Regions from separate parts of the Citrobacter europaeus genome, predicted to be linked through region 2. Evidence: riboswitches for the same ligand, from Rfam matches in the RefSeq annotation. Region 2 holds a riboswitch; each other region holds the start of a gene.
What was found. A riboswitch is a leader RNA that binds a small molecule or an ion and turns the genes downstream of it on or off. The one in region 2 is predicted to bind cobalamin.

Region 1 (4,253 bases), 2.2 Mb from region 2:
TATGGGGACTGGGGATCTCGCTTGCAGTCTATCTGACTGCCGGGATATCTGGCGCGCATCTCAACCCTGCTATCACTATTGCTCTGTGGCTGTTTGCCTGTTTTCCGGGGCGTAAAGTTTTACCTTACTCCGTGGCACAGGTTGCGGGTGCCTTCGGTGGCGCACTGCTGGGTTATTTGCTCTACGGCAGTCTGTTTACCGAGTATGAATCGGCCCACCAGATGGTGCGCGGTAGTCTGGAAAGCCTGCAACTTGCCAGCATTTTTAGTACATATCCTGCAGCGGCGCTCAGCGTATGGCAGGCCGCGTTAGTCGAAGTGGTGATTACCTCCATTCTTATGGGAATGATCATGGCGCTGACTGATGATGGTAACGGTGTTCCTAAAGGTCCGTTGGCGCCATTGCTGATTGGTATTCTGGTCGCTGTTATCGGCGCATCCACCGGTCCGCTTACCGGATTTGCAATGAATCCGGCGCGTGATTTTGGTCCTAAATTGTTTGCCTGGATGGCCGGATGGGGAGATGTTGCGATGACAGGTGGACGTGATATTCCTTATTTTATCGTGCCGATTGTCGCCCCTATCATCGGTGCTTGCGCGGGCGCAGCAATTTATCGTTATTTTATTGGCAAAAATTTACCGTGTAATACGTGTAAGCTGGAGGAAAATGAGAGCTAGCTTCACAGAAGAAGTTTATTTTTGAAAGGTAAAAACTGTTTTCGTGATCCGGTTTCCTGAACCGCTGAAAAAGTCTCCCAACAATGGGAGACTTTTGTTATGTTCAATGATGACTTTCATCATTGCTCAGGATGGCAGGATGAAAATGAATGTGAATAATATGTTTTGTTTATAACAATAAATTAACTGAGAGGTTTTATCATGATTTCTGCGAGTGCCCTGAACTCAGAACTCATTAATAAAATCGCACAGGATTTTGCGCAGGCCACCAGTCTGGCCGTTGTGGTTGTCAATATTCACGGTGATGAAATTTCTGAGCTTTTTAATTTCACCCCATTTTGCCAGTTGATGCGCCAGCATCCGCAGCACAGTACCCGCTGTCGTATGAGCGATCGCTGTGGGGGACTGGAAGCTTCGAAATCCGATCAACCCTGCATCTATCGCTGTCACGCCGGGCTTACCGATTTCTCAATTCCGCTGGTCATTGCGGGACACCTGGTAGGGTTTGTGCTTTGTGGACAAGTCCGCTTAAGTAATGATGTCGGTCTGGTTGATATACTGAATGTAGATGATCGCTGGCAAGCGGATCCCGAGCTGGTCAGTGAATTTCGTAATGTACCGGAGATGGACTATTCGCGAGTCATCGCTTCTGCGGATCTTCTCAAACTCATTGTAGAAAATTGTCTTAAGAAACAACTTAATTTTGTTGTTATCAAGGATAATCCGCAGCAGTCAGAGCCGGTTCGTGCGAACCGCAGTACCAACCCTCACGACAGTAAAATGAAAAAAGCTCTGCGCTATATTGATGCGCATTTATCAGACGAATTGCGTCTGGAGGATGTTGCCTCTCATGTTTTCCTGAGTCCTTACTATTTCAGTAAATTGTTCAAAAAATATCAGGGTATCGGTTTTAACGCATGGGTAAACCAGCAGAGAATGGCCAGTGCCAAAGAGTTGCTTTGTCACAGTGACTGGAGTATTGCCAGCATTGCGCGTAATTTGGGCTTCTCGCAAACCAGTTATTTTTGCAAGGTTTTCCGTCAAACGTATCAGGTTACGCCGCAGGCATTTCGCCAGCAAATTAATGTCATTTCACGTAGTGAATCCGCCTAAATAGCAATATTTTGCTATTGCCGATTTTTGATATAGGGCGCTATGTCAGTCATTATAAAATGAAAAGTAACGACACCAGTCAATAAATTGTCATAGCGCAACAAATTAATGGTATCAGAGGGATAAACTGCACCAGTTTTTATTTTTGTGATGAGATACAGTGTCTGTGTGAATGACTTTCTTTATTCTTTACTGACGCTTTCATTCAAAGTTTGAACATATGAATAAGTGGGTTTAGGCCAGATAATTGGCTGAATGAACCCGGAAAGATATTAAATTGAATTATTGTCATGAGGTTGTGAATTTACCTCATAACAGAGAGCTTAATTAACCAGGCTCTTGAACTGATAGGTTTGCCACATTTGTGGTAGGGAAGGGGGTGAGAATCCCCCGCAGCCCCCGCTGCTGTGATGCTGACGACCCCGTATGGACCACTGATCGCAAGATTGGGAAGGACGGGTGAGGATGACGCTAAGCCAGAAGACCTGCCTGTCAGTGACTACCAACAACTTCGGTGGGAAGTGGGTGGTTCAGATGCATACAGTCGAGAGACTGGGTATCTCTACACCCCTACCACCCTGAACAGGATCAGGGTATGGCGGCCAATTTTCACGCATTTGTTCTTGCAGGTACCGGAAGCGGCTGTGGTAAAACCACGGTGACGCTGGGCTTGTTGAGCTTGTTGAAAAAACGCGGTTTACGCGTCCAGCCTTGCAAAGTGGGTCCTGATTACCTTGATACCGGCTGGCATACAGCGGTATGCGGTACTGCTTCGCGCAATCTTGATAGCTTCATGCTTCCCGTCCCCACGTTGAACGCTCTATTCTGCGAGCAAATGCAACAAGCGGAAATCGCGGTGATTGAAGGTGTTATGGGGCTGTATGACGGTTATGGCACCGACCCAAATTACTGCAGCACCGCCGCGATGGCCAAACAGTTAGGCTGCCCGGTTATCTTACTGGTTGATGGCAAAGCCGTTTCCACCTCGATCGCCGCGACGGTAATGGGATTTCAACATTTTGATCCAACCCTGAACATCGCCGGCGTCATTGTTAACCGGGTCAACAGCGAATCGCATTACCAGCTCCTGAAAGTGGCGATTGAGCGTTACTGCGATGTCCCCGTATTGGGTTATGTTCCCCGAATGGAAGGCGTTGCGCTTCCTGAACGGCATCTGGGTTTGGTTACCGCACGCGAGTCGGTTATTAACCAGCAGCCGTGGCAGGAGTTTGCCGCGACGCTGGAGCAAACTCTTGATATCGATGCGCTGCTGAAATTAAGCCAGTTAACCAACCTTCCCACTGGTGAATGGCCAGCGCTGCCTGCCGCAGACGCCGGAGCAGGGCTAACGCTTGCCATCGCCGATGACGAAGCGTTCAACTTCTACTACCCGGATAACATCACGCTCCTTGCGCGCGCAGGGCTTAAGATTGTTCGTTTTAGCCCGTTGCACGACACCAGCTTACCCGATTGTCAGATGGTCTGGTTAGGTGGCGGATATCCTGAGTTACATGCTGCGACGCTGGCTCGCAATGTTTCGATGCTTAGCCAACTGCGGGCAGCGCATCAGCGGGGTGTCGCGATTTATGCCGAGTGCGGGGGATTGATGTATCTCGGCAGTTCGCTGGAGGATAGCCACGGCGATACCTGGCTGATGGCGGATATCATTCCCGGTCACAGCAAAATGGGGAAACGTCTGACCCGATTTGGCTACTGTGAAGCGCAGGCCACACAGCAAACATTGTTAGCCGCAGAAGGCGAAGTGCTGCGCGGACATGAATTCCACTACTCCGATTTTACCCCTGAAATGCCAGCGGTGATGAACTGTCGCAAAGTGCGCGATGGCAAAACGCTGCAAGCCTGGTCTGGCGGCTGGCAGGTCGGAAACACCTTCGCCAGCTATCTACACGTTCATTTTGCTCAACGTCCGCAGATGCTCAACCATTGGCTGGCAGCCGCGAGGAGTGCGCTATGACGATCCTCGCGTGGTGTGTTGCCTGGCTGCTTGATTATATCATCGGCGATCCGCAGAACTGGCCACATCCGGTGCGCTGGATTGGCAATCTGGTTTCTGCGGTGCAGCGAGTTGTTCGGCGTTACTGCCATAGCGACCGCGCGCTACGTATCGGCGGCGCGGTGATGTGGATTGTGGTGGTCGGTCTGACCTGGATAGTGTCCTGGGGAGTGCTGGCGCTGGCGCAATCTATTCATCCCTGGCTTGGTTGGGTGGTGGAGGTTTGGATGATCTTTACCGTGCTGGCCGGGCGCTGTCTGGCAAACGCGGCGCAGGATGTCGAACGTCCGCTACGTGCCGGTAATCTTGCCGCAAGTCGTGAAAAATTGTCATGGATTGTGGGACGCGATACCTCGCAATTACAACCTCAGCAGATCAATCGCGGCGTAGTAGAAACCGTGGCTGAAAACACTGTCGACGGCATCATCGCGCCGCTGTTTTTCCTCTTT
Region 2 (4,253 bases):
AAACTCCTCGCTCTTCTCTCCATAAGGAAAGGCGACATTGTCGAAAGCGTAGATATAGTGGAGATCCGGCAGAAGACGCCGGATCTCGTCATAGACCGACAACCCACCGACACCGGAATCAAACACCAGCACGGTGGGACGTGGATCAGAAGGTGTAGCTGCCAGACAAGGTGTATTCCCGTCCTGCAGTTGCGTAGCCATAAACTGTCTCGTAATCTTTATCGAACAGGTTGGCGATTTTACCACGAACTGTCAGCTGTGAGGTGATTGGATATGACACGGCAAGATCCCACAGGCTAACCCCACCCATTTTTACCGGCTGGTAGGTTACGTAGTCCGTGTCATAACGCGTTCCCAGGTAGTGATACGTCAGGCCCCAGTCAAAATCATAGACCTGCCAGTCAAGCTGGTACTTCACCTGCTGTTTAGAACGGCGCGCGAGCGGCTTGTCCGTAATCGCATTGCGCGAATCGACATAATCGTAGCTCAGCGTATGTGCCAGCGGACCGGTATCAAAGTTTGCGGTCGCTTCCACACCTTTAATGCGTACTTTGCCTTCGTTAAAGTATTTTTCGGTATGCGGGTCGTAATCGATCATGTCATCAATATCGTTGCGATACCCTGAAACTCGCCAGTTCACGCCCGCCGTTAAGCCTTCAAACGCCCCTTCCCATTGCTTACTTTGCTCAGGATCCAGGTTCGAATTGCCGTAATAACCATGCAGTTGTCCAAGATTAGGCGCTTTGTAAGATGTACCGTAGGACGCAATAAAGCGATAGCCCTCAATAAACTCCCATCCGGCGCTGGTTTGCCATGTGCCATGACGTCCAAACTCGGAGTTGTCATCGCTACGCGCCGCGCCTTCAAAGGTAAAGTCGCCCAGTTGCTGCAACCCGGTCAGATAGAGCCCCGTATTACGCTGATCGTAACCGTCCGTAACATACCCGGTGCCTGGCGTTGTGGTTTGTTTTTGCCAGTCGACGCCTGCGCCTACGTTACCGTGCCCCAGCACCATACTGTTGGACCACTGAACATTATATTGCTTCATATCATCCAGTGTGGCCGAGGAGTCATAGCGGCCATAATCCGGATCATAGTTGTAGTCTTTGCTATGGCTATAGCTCGAAACCAGCTGCGACTGGATAAGCTCGCCATTAAAACGTAGTCCGGCATCCCAGCTTTGGCTGTAGAGTTTTCGGGTATCGAGGAGCGGCGAGCCAGGGGAGTAATATGCGTCGTAATTCGTACGATTATCATAACCATAGCCACGAACAAACCCGCTCCATGTATCGGAAAAGTTGTGTTCCAGCGCGCCATACAGCGTCTTACTTAAAAAACCGTCTTTATCGGGCTGAGCCTGAGAGCCGGTGCTGCCGTATGCTACAACATCAAAACCTTTGGTATAGGCATAATCACCCATCAGCGTGACGCGCGTATTTTCGCCGAGCTGCTGTTGGGTTGAGACATCGTAATTCTGATACCCATTGCTCCCCACACCGGCCGTAAGTTCTGTCCCCGGCTTTTCGCGCGTGGTAATGATATTCACCACGCCGCCAATCGCATCAGAACCATAAACCGCCGAACGCGGCCCACGGATGTATTCGATACGTTGTACTAGCGAGACAGGGAACTGGCTGAGATCGGCAGATCCGCTCACACCCGCTAAGTTCAGACGCACACCGTCAATCAGCACCAGTACATGGCTGGAATTGGTTCCACGAATAAAAATTGAGGAGTTTTGTCCCATGCCGCCGCTTTGCGCGATATCGACGCCGGGCAGGCGACGAAGCACATCATTCACGGAGGTGGATTGCCAGCGATCGATATCCTGACGCGTAACAACGGTGATAGGAGCAAGTACTGCGCTACGAGGCTGCTGAAAACGGTTGGCAGTGACGACAAGAGTATCTGGGCTAGTGTCCTGCGCCCAACCAGAAAATGCCGTGATGGACAGTGCCGTGCACAGCAGCGATTTTTTAATCATTGTAAAGCATCCACAATATAAGAAGGATGCCGCAGGTCCCACCGATAGTACGCGATGATGAAAGCCAGATGCGACGTTAGCCGGCAGGTCTTCGGGCTTGGAGGCAACTTAAAGAGATGATGACTTCCCACGGCAAGCCGCAGTGTCTGCACCAGGTGCGCTCATCTCCTACCTTCCTTACCGCTGCGCGTCAGCTCCAGATTCACACTGGATTCCCTTTTAACTCACAGGACCGGAAAACGGATGCTACAGTTTGTTACAACCCACTGTCCAGACTGCGTATCACAATATCGAAAATCATCAATGACTGGACATCTGTTGAGCAATCCCTACAATCCCCGCGTACTTTTATTTTTCAGGACGCATCATGACCCCCGAACACCTTCCGACAGAACAGTACGACGCCCAGTTAGCTGAAAAAGTAGTGCGTCTGCAGAGCTTAATGACGCCATTTTATGCACAGGCTCCGGAAGTGTTTCGCTCGCCGGTCAGCCACTACCGTATGCGCGCGGAATTTCGTCTGTGGCATGACGGGGATGACCTGTACCACATCATGTTCGACAGCCAGACCAAAAACCGTATTCGTGTCGACAGCTTCCCGGCGGCCAGCGAGCTTATCAACACGCTGATGACGGCAATGATCGAAGGGGTACGCAATAACCGCGTCCTGCGCCACAAACTGTTCCAGATTGATTACCTCACAACCCTGAGCGATCAGGCGGTGGTATCGATGCTGTACCATAAAAAGCTGGATGATGAATGGCGTCAGGAAGCCGAAGCGCTGCGGGATGCGCTGCGGGCGCAAAACCTGAACGTGCATCTGATTGGCCGGGCAACTAAAACCAAAATCGAACTGGACCAGGACTACATTGACGAACGCTTGCCGGTTGCGGGTAAAGAGATTATCTATCGTCAGGTTGAGAACAGCTTCACCCAGCCGAATGCCGCCATGAATATTCAGATGCTGGAATGGGCGATTGATGTCACCAGGGGGTCAAAAGGCGATCTGCTTGAGCTGTACTGCGGCAATGGCAATTTCTCTCTCGCCCTCGCACAAAACTTCAACCGCGTGCTGGCCACTGAAATCGCCAAGCCATCTGTGGCTGCTGCACAGTACAACATTGCGGCGAACCATATTGATAATGTACAAATTATCCGCATGGCGGCCGAGGAGTTTACTCAGGCGATGAACGGGGTGCGCGAGTTCAACCGTTTGCAGGGGATCGATCTGAAGAGTTACCAGTGTGAAACCATTTTCGTTGATCCACCGCGCAGCGGTCTGGACAGCGAAACGGAGAAAATGGTGCAGGCGTATCCGCGAATTCTGTACATCTCCTGCAACCCGGAGACATTGTGTAAGAACCTAGAAACGTTAAGCCAGACCCACAATGTTTCACGTCTGGCTCTGTTCGATCAGTTCCCGTACACGCACCATATGGAGTGCGGTGTATTACTGACCGCAAAGTAAGTGATGTGCTGGCCGGGGGCGTTTCGCTTGCCCGGCCTACAACTATTACTCCGCTATTTCCTGTTTACGGTTACGCACCTTAAAGCCAATCCAGAACACCAGAATCACCGACAGTACCGCTGGGAAGAAGTTAGAACCAATATCCGGATATTCAGCGCGAACTACGGTGCTGTACAACAAAACGCCGAGAATAAAACAGGCGGCGGCCAGGCCCGGTAGCCCCACAGGCATGGTGCGATTCTGATAGCGTTGATGCAGACAATAAACCGTCAGCACCAGCGAAATAATCGGGAATACTGAGAATGGCACAATGGAGCTAAACAGCGCCGCAAATGTACCATTAATCGATAAGCCAGCAACCAGCGCCAGCAGCAGCGTACCTTTATCTTGACCTGACTGTTTCATTGCTCGTCCTTCTCGTTACTCGGAGTGGTGCGTCATCTTCTCTTGTTCACGGCGGTACCAATAAAATGCGCCTTTGGCGATCATCCGCAGTTGCAATACCAGCCGCTCTTCCAGCTGTCGACGCTGTTCGGCGCCAACATCCAGTGCTTCTGCCCCGGCGCTGAACACAATCGTTACCATGGCTTCGGCTTGCGCTTCAGTAAACGCACGAGGCATATGGTTTTCGAGTTCCAGATAGTCCGCAAGTTCCGCAATGAAGTGCTGAATTTCACGAGCCACTGCGGCACGAAACGCCGCGGAGGTACCAGACCGCTCGCGCAATAATAAACGGAAGGCGTTGGGATTGTTGCCGATGAACTCCATAAATGTTGAGACCGAGGTGCGGATCACACTCCC
Region 3 (4,253 bases), 1.7 Mb from region 2:
TTTGCCCGAGCCATTGGGGCCGATGATGCCGACAAACTCGCCAGGCGTTACGCTGAGTGAAATATCATCAACAATCGTCTTACCTTTTACCTTCCAGCGCAGATTACAGGCTTCAATAACGGCTTGTGCAGAGGTAATAAAAGGGTTTACGAGGTTCACCGTCATTTGTTCTGGTTTCCTCTAATCAGAATGATTGAAAACGCAGGGGCGCCAACCAGAGCGGTGATCACGCCTATTGGTAGAACCTGGCCGGGGAGTAACGTGCGGGAAATAACATCAGCGATAATGAGGAAGATCGCGCCGGTAAGCGCACTCACTGGCAGCAGTCGATGATGCTGGTTGCCGACCAGTAGACGAGCGGCATGCGGGATAACCAGACCGACAAAGCCGATCGCACCAACAATGGAGACCATAATTGCCGTCATGCCGGTGACGGCGGCAATCAGTACTGCACGGGTACGTTTTACCGGAATACCCAACGATGCCGCAGACTCAGCGCCAAAGGAGAACGCGTCGAGATGGCGGGCATAACAGAAGCACAGCACGATACCGACCAGAGCGGTTGGAATGGCTAAGACAACATCGGGCCAGCGTACACCGCTCAAATTGCCTAACAACCAGAACATAATACCGCGCGCTTGCTCGGCGTTTGCTGAGCGGGTAATGATAAGCGACGTAATCGCATTGAAAAGCTGTGAGCTGGCGATCCCGGCAAGGATGATTTGGGTTGTTACACCTCCGCCTTGTCTACCGCCAGCAGCCATTGCTAATAGCGCAACGAACATAAATGCTGTCAGCGCACCAATAAAAGCTCCCAATGACATACTGATGATCCCTGCCCCAAGCCCGGTGAGAGCAATCAGCACCGCTCCGGTGGATGCTCCGGCAGAAATCCCCAATAGATAAGGTTCAGCGAGCGCATTGCGTAGCAACGACTGCAGCACTACGCCGGAAACAGCCAGGCAGGCACCGCAGCTGGCGGAGACCAGCGCTCGGGTCAGGCGATAGTTCCAGACGATCCCTGCATCCAGCGCATCGACAGGGTAGTGTGAATCAAAAAGATGATTTGCCAGCGTGCTGAGTACGTGCTGCCAGGGAATAAGCGTTTCGCCGATGGAAATACCCGCCAGCAGTACGCAGCACATTAGCGCACTGACCCAAACGGCATGTCCACCTATTCTCATCGCAAGTTGACCAACGGCACGACGCATCCTGCGTGAATCACTCATGATTATCTGCGTTCCTGAGTAACGGAGATGCGCTATACCGTCCGAGGATATAGCGCAAAACGTAGATTAATGAGCAGCCTGCGGATGCGCTAAGCCATATTCAACAAGGGCATCCGCCAGTTTTTCCACCCCATCAATAGTTCTGATCCCGGCATTCATTGTCTGTACGTCAATGACCGGCAGATGGTTTTCCTTGACGGCAGGAACCAGTTTGGTGACAGGGTCGGACTTGAGGTATTCCATCTTGACCTTCCAGTCATCTGCCGGGAAACGCCGACGGCTCATCTCTCCGAGCACAATGACCGAAGGATTAGCTTTAGCGATGGTTTCCCAGCCCACTGTTGGCCATTCTTCGGCAGAATCAATCACATTCTTCACACCCAGCGTTTGGGCTATCCATGCAGCTGGGCCAAACTTCCCGGCAACGTAAGGATCGAGCTGCAAATCGGCGCTTGAGAACCAGAACACCGCGGAAACATTCTTATCCATTCCGGTAATTTTATTTTTCGCTGCGGCTTCACGTGCTTTAAGGCTGGCAATCAACGCTTCGCCTTTATCCTGAACATCGAAGATTTTCGCCAAATCGGCGACTTCCTGATACACCATGGCAATATCAAACATACCCTTACGGACACCATCACCACCATCTTCGTTATCTTTCGCACAGTCAGCCGGCGCGGTATAAACGGGAACCTTCAGTTCACTAAACTGTTCATAAGAGGCAACCGTGCCTGCTGGGCCGATTTGCCATTCAAACTGGCTGGCGACCAGATCCGGTTTTTTAGCCACAATCCCTTCAAAGCTGGGAATATTTTGCGCAATAACGGCAACTTTTTCATTAGCTGTTTTATAAGTATCCAGTACCGGGCCAAACCACAGTGAAGTGCCCACGACGCGATCGGCCAGCCCTAATGAATAAAGAATCTCGGTACTATTCTGTCCCACCGTTGCCACGCGCGTTGGTGCCTGGTTGAAGGTAATATCGCGGCCACAGTTTTTAATCGTCAGAGGATATTCGGTTTTTGCCGCGGCAGAAAAACCGGAAGTAAGCAGCAGAGCAGTCGTGCCCAAAATAGCCAGAAGCGTTTTTTTAGAGGAGTAAAAGGTAGAATTAGCGTGCATTATCATCGTCCCGTTGATGCCAGAATCTGAAGATCTGGTCATGGCTCATTTCATTCCATATATCGGGAGGAGACATGAAGATAGATGACATTCAATCGTGAAATTTAAGAATGAAGATATGCAAAAAATGCAAATAAGCGTTACTTAGCCGAAATCTTATTCATAAATACACTACTGCATTTGTCAAATAATTCATCCCATGGACCATCCCGTCCACTCAATGGTATACACCTTTGACAGCAGGTCTCCTGACTCACGGTAACCAGAATATCAGCCTTCCCATAAAGATAAACTTTACAGTGACCTGTGGCTTATTAACCACACAAGGATATTCTGCATCCGCCTACAGTTGCGGGGGCAGTTATGGAATTGAATTAAATAATTCTTACCATATTCCTATTCATATACAAAAATGTAATGAAATGCTGTCGAAAGCGACTCTAACGGCAATTGTTAACAAGGTCAACCATAGGGGGTAAGAGGCAAAAGAGAGTGGGAAACTAAAAATAATCAATAAATACAAATGGTTGTGTGTTTGTTTCTTTGCGTGATGCTGTAAATGAAAATAACAACGGGAAGCTAAATGATAATTGGTTGATGTTGATCAAATTACGAACATAATTCAATCTCCGCGTATGAAACATATTGATCACCATCAAAAATGCTGCGTATTAGCAGTTGAATCTTTTTTTTGTGAACTCTCCATGTGTACCAACTGCCATTCATCCTGCATATCCATAATCACGTTAAAATTGTTACGCAACCAGAAATGATAACCGCCGGGTAAAAAATGATGTGTGTGAAGATACAAAACTTTATATTGATGTTGCTGACAAAATACCTCAGCTAAGGAAAACAATTGACTGCCGATCCCCTGTCTGCGATAGCGTTCATCCACGTAGCAACGACAAATTTCCGCTGTTTCAGACAAGTTATAGCGTCCGCGCAGTTCAGCAATCCGATCATTATATTGACATACCGCCAGTGTAGCGATTAATTCTTGTTTTTCGCTCCATGCGCAAAGTAATGAATTCCTTTCCTGTAACAGATACTGTCGTTCGAGATCAAAGAGATCTTCTTCGCCAGAAGGCATGGATCTACCAGCATTGAAGAACAGATTAAGATGTTCAATAAGGAACGACTGAACAGCAGGAATATCGGCGTGAGTCATCTCACTAAACCTAAATGGGATCATGGCATGCATAACTCAATCTTAGAATGGAAAACGATAATAACAATAAGACTACTTTAAAAACAATATTGAGCGACCTGAGACAGACATGCAATTGTCAATGTTGCTATTCTGCCCACAGATTATAAATGGGAAAAATTGAGTTCAGGCAGGAATACTTCCTACCATTCTGCACAATGAAGACCACGCCAAGGCGTACGCTTAAATTTTCAGCGTCTCAATGACCATTCGCAGGGCAGGGGAGACATTGCGATGAGGATAATAAAGAAATAATCCTTCCATTCGCAGGCTGTAACGCTGCAACACCCTGATAAGGTTACCGTGTTCTAAATCATCCGCGACCAGTTCGACAGGGACATAGGCCAGCCCAAGACCCAGCCGGGCGGCTTCTGCTTCCATATAGCTGTCGGATAAAGCCCATTGCCCTTCAGGCTGATGGGTGATTTTTTTATCATTCTGAATGAGTTCCCACTGATATACGCTGCCATCGGCAAACTGATAGGCGATGCAGGGATGCGCCTTTAAATCCGCCGGGGTTTGTGGAAAACCGAAGCGGTGAAAATGTTCAGGCGTACCCACAACCGCCATCTCCATATCCGGCGTAATGCGCACCGCGACCATGCCCTGGCCGACTTCAGGCCCCAGACGAACGCCGGCATCGAATCTTTCCTCGATGATATCGACGAACCTGCTCTCATTCATCAGTTCTA

Region 1: it holds a riboswitch for cobalamin, as region 2 does, so the genes downstream of both, WHR59_RS08895 (cobyrinate a,c-diamide synthase) here and btuB (TonB-dependent vitamin B12 receptor BtuB) in region 2, are expected to answer to the same signal.
Region 3: it holds a riboswitch for cobalamin, as region 2 does, so the genes downstream of both, WHR59_RS15135 (ABC transporter substrate-binding protein) here and btuB (TonB-dependent vitamin B12 receptor BtuB) in region 2, are expected to answer to the same signal.

Annotation. Positions count from the first base shown of each region.
Region 1 is NZ_CP148084.1:1,950,037-1,954,289, forward strand. It holds gene pduF (propanediol diffusion facilitator PduF) at 1-677, shown strand, start outside; gene pocR (transcriptional regulator PocR) at 879-1,790, shown strand; cobalamin riboswitch at 2,123-2,297, shown strand; gene WHR59_RS08895 (cobyrinate a,c-diamide synthase) at 2,386-3,765, shown strand; gene cbiB (adenosylcobinamide-phosphate synthase CbiB) at 3,762-4,253, shown strand, end outside.
Region 2 is NZ_CP148084.1:4,848,560-4,852,812, forward strand. It holds gene murI (glutamate racemase) at 1-201, opposite strand, end outside; gene btuB (TonB-dependent vitamin B12 receptor BtuB) at 146-1,984, opposite strand; cobalamin riboswitch at 2,050-2,236, opposite strand; gene trmA (tRNA (uridine(54)-C5)-methyltransferase TrmA) at 2,352-3,452, shown strand; gene WHR59_RS22720 (YijD family membrane protein) at 3,498-3,857, opposite strand; gene fabR (HTH-type transcriptional repressor FabR) at 3,873-4,253, opposite strand, start outside.
Region 3 is NZ_CP148084.1:3,184,310-3,188,562, reverse strand. It holds gene WHR59_RS15145 (ABC transporter ATP-binding protein) at 1-165, opposite strand, end outside; gene WHR59_RS15140 (FecCD family ABC transporter permease) at 162-1,229, opposite strand; gene WHR59_RS15135 (ABC transporter substrate-binding protein) at 1,296-2,351, opposite strand; cobalamin riboswitch at 2,573-2,796, opposite strand; gene WHR59_RS15130 (GNAT family N-acetyltransferase) at 3,007-3,546, opposite strand; gene WHR59_RS15125 (LysR family transcriptional regulator) at 3,745-4,253, opposite strand, start outside.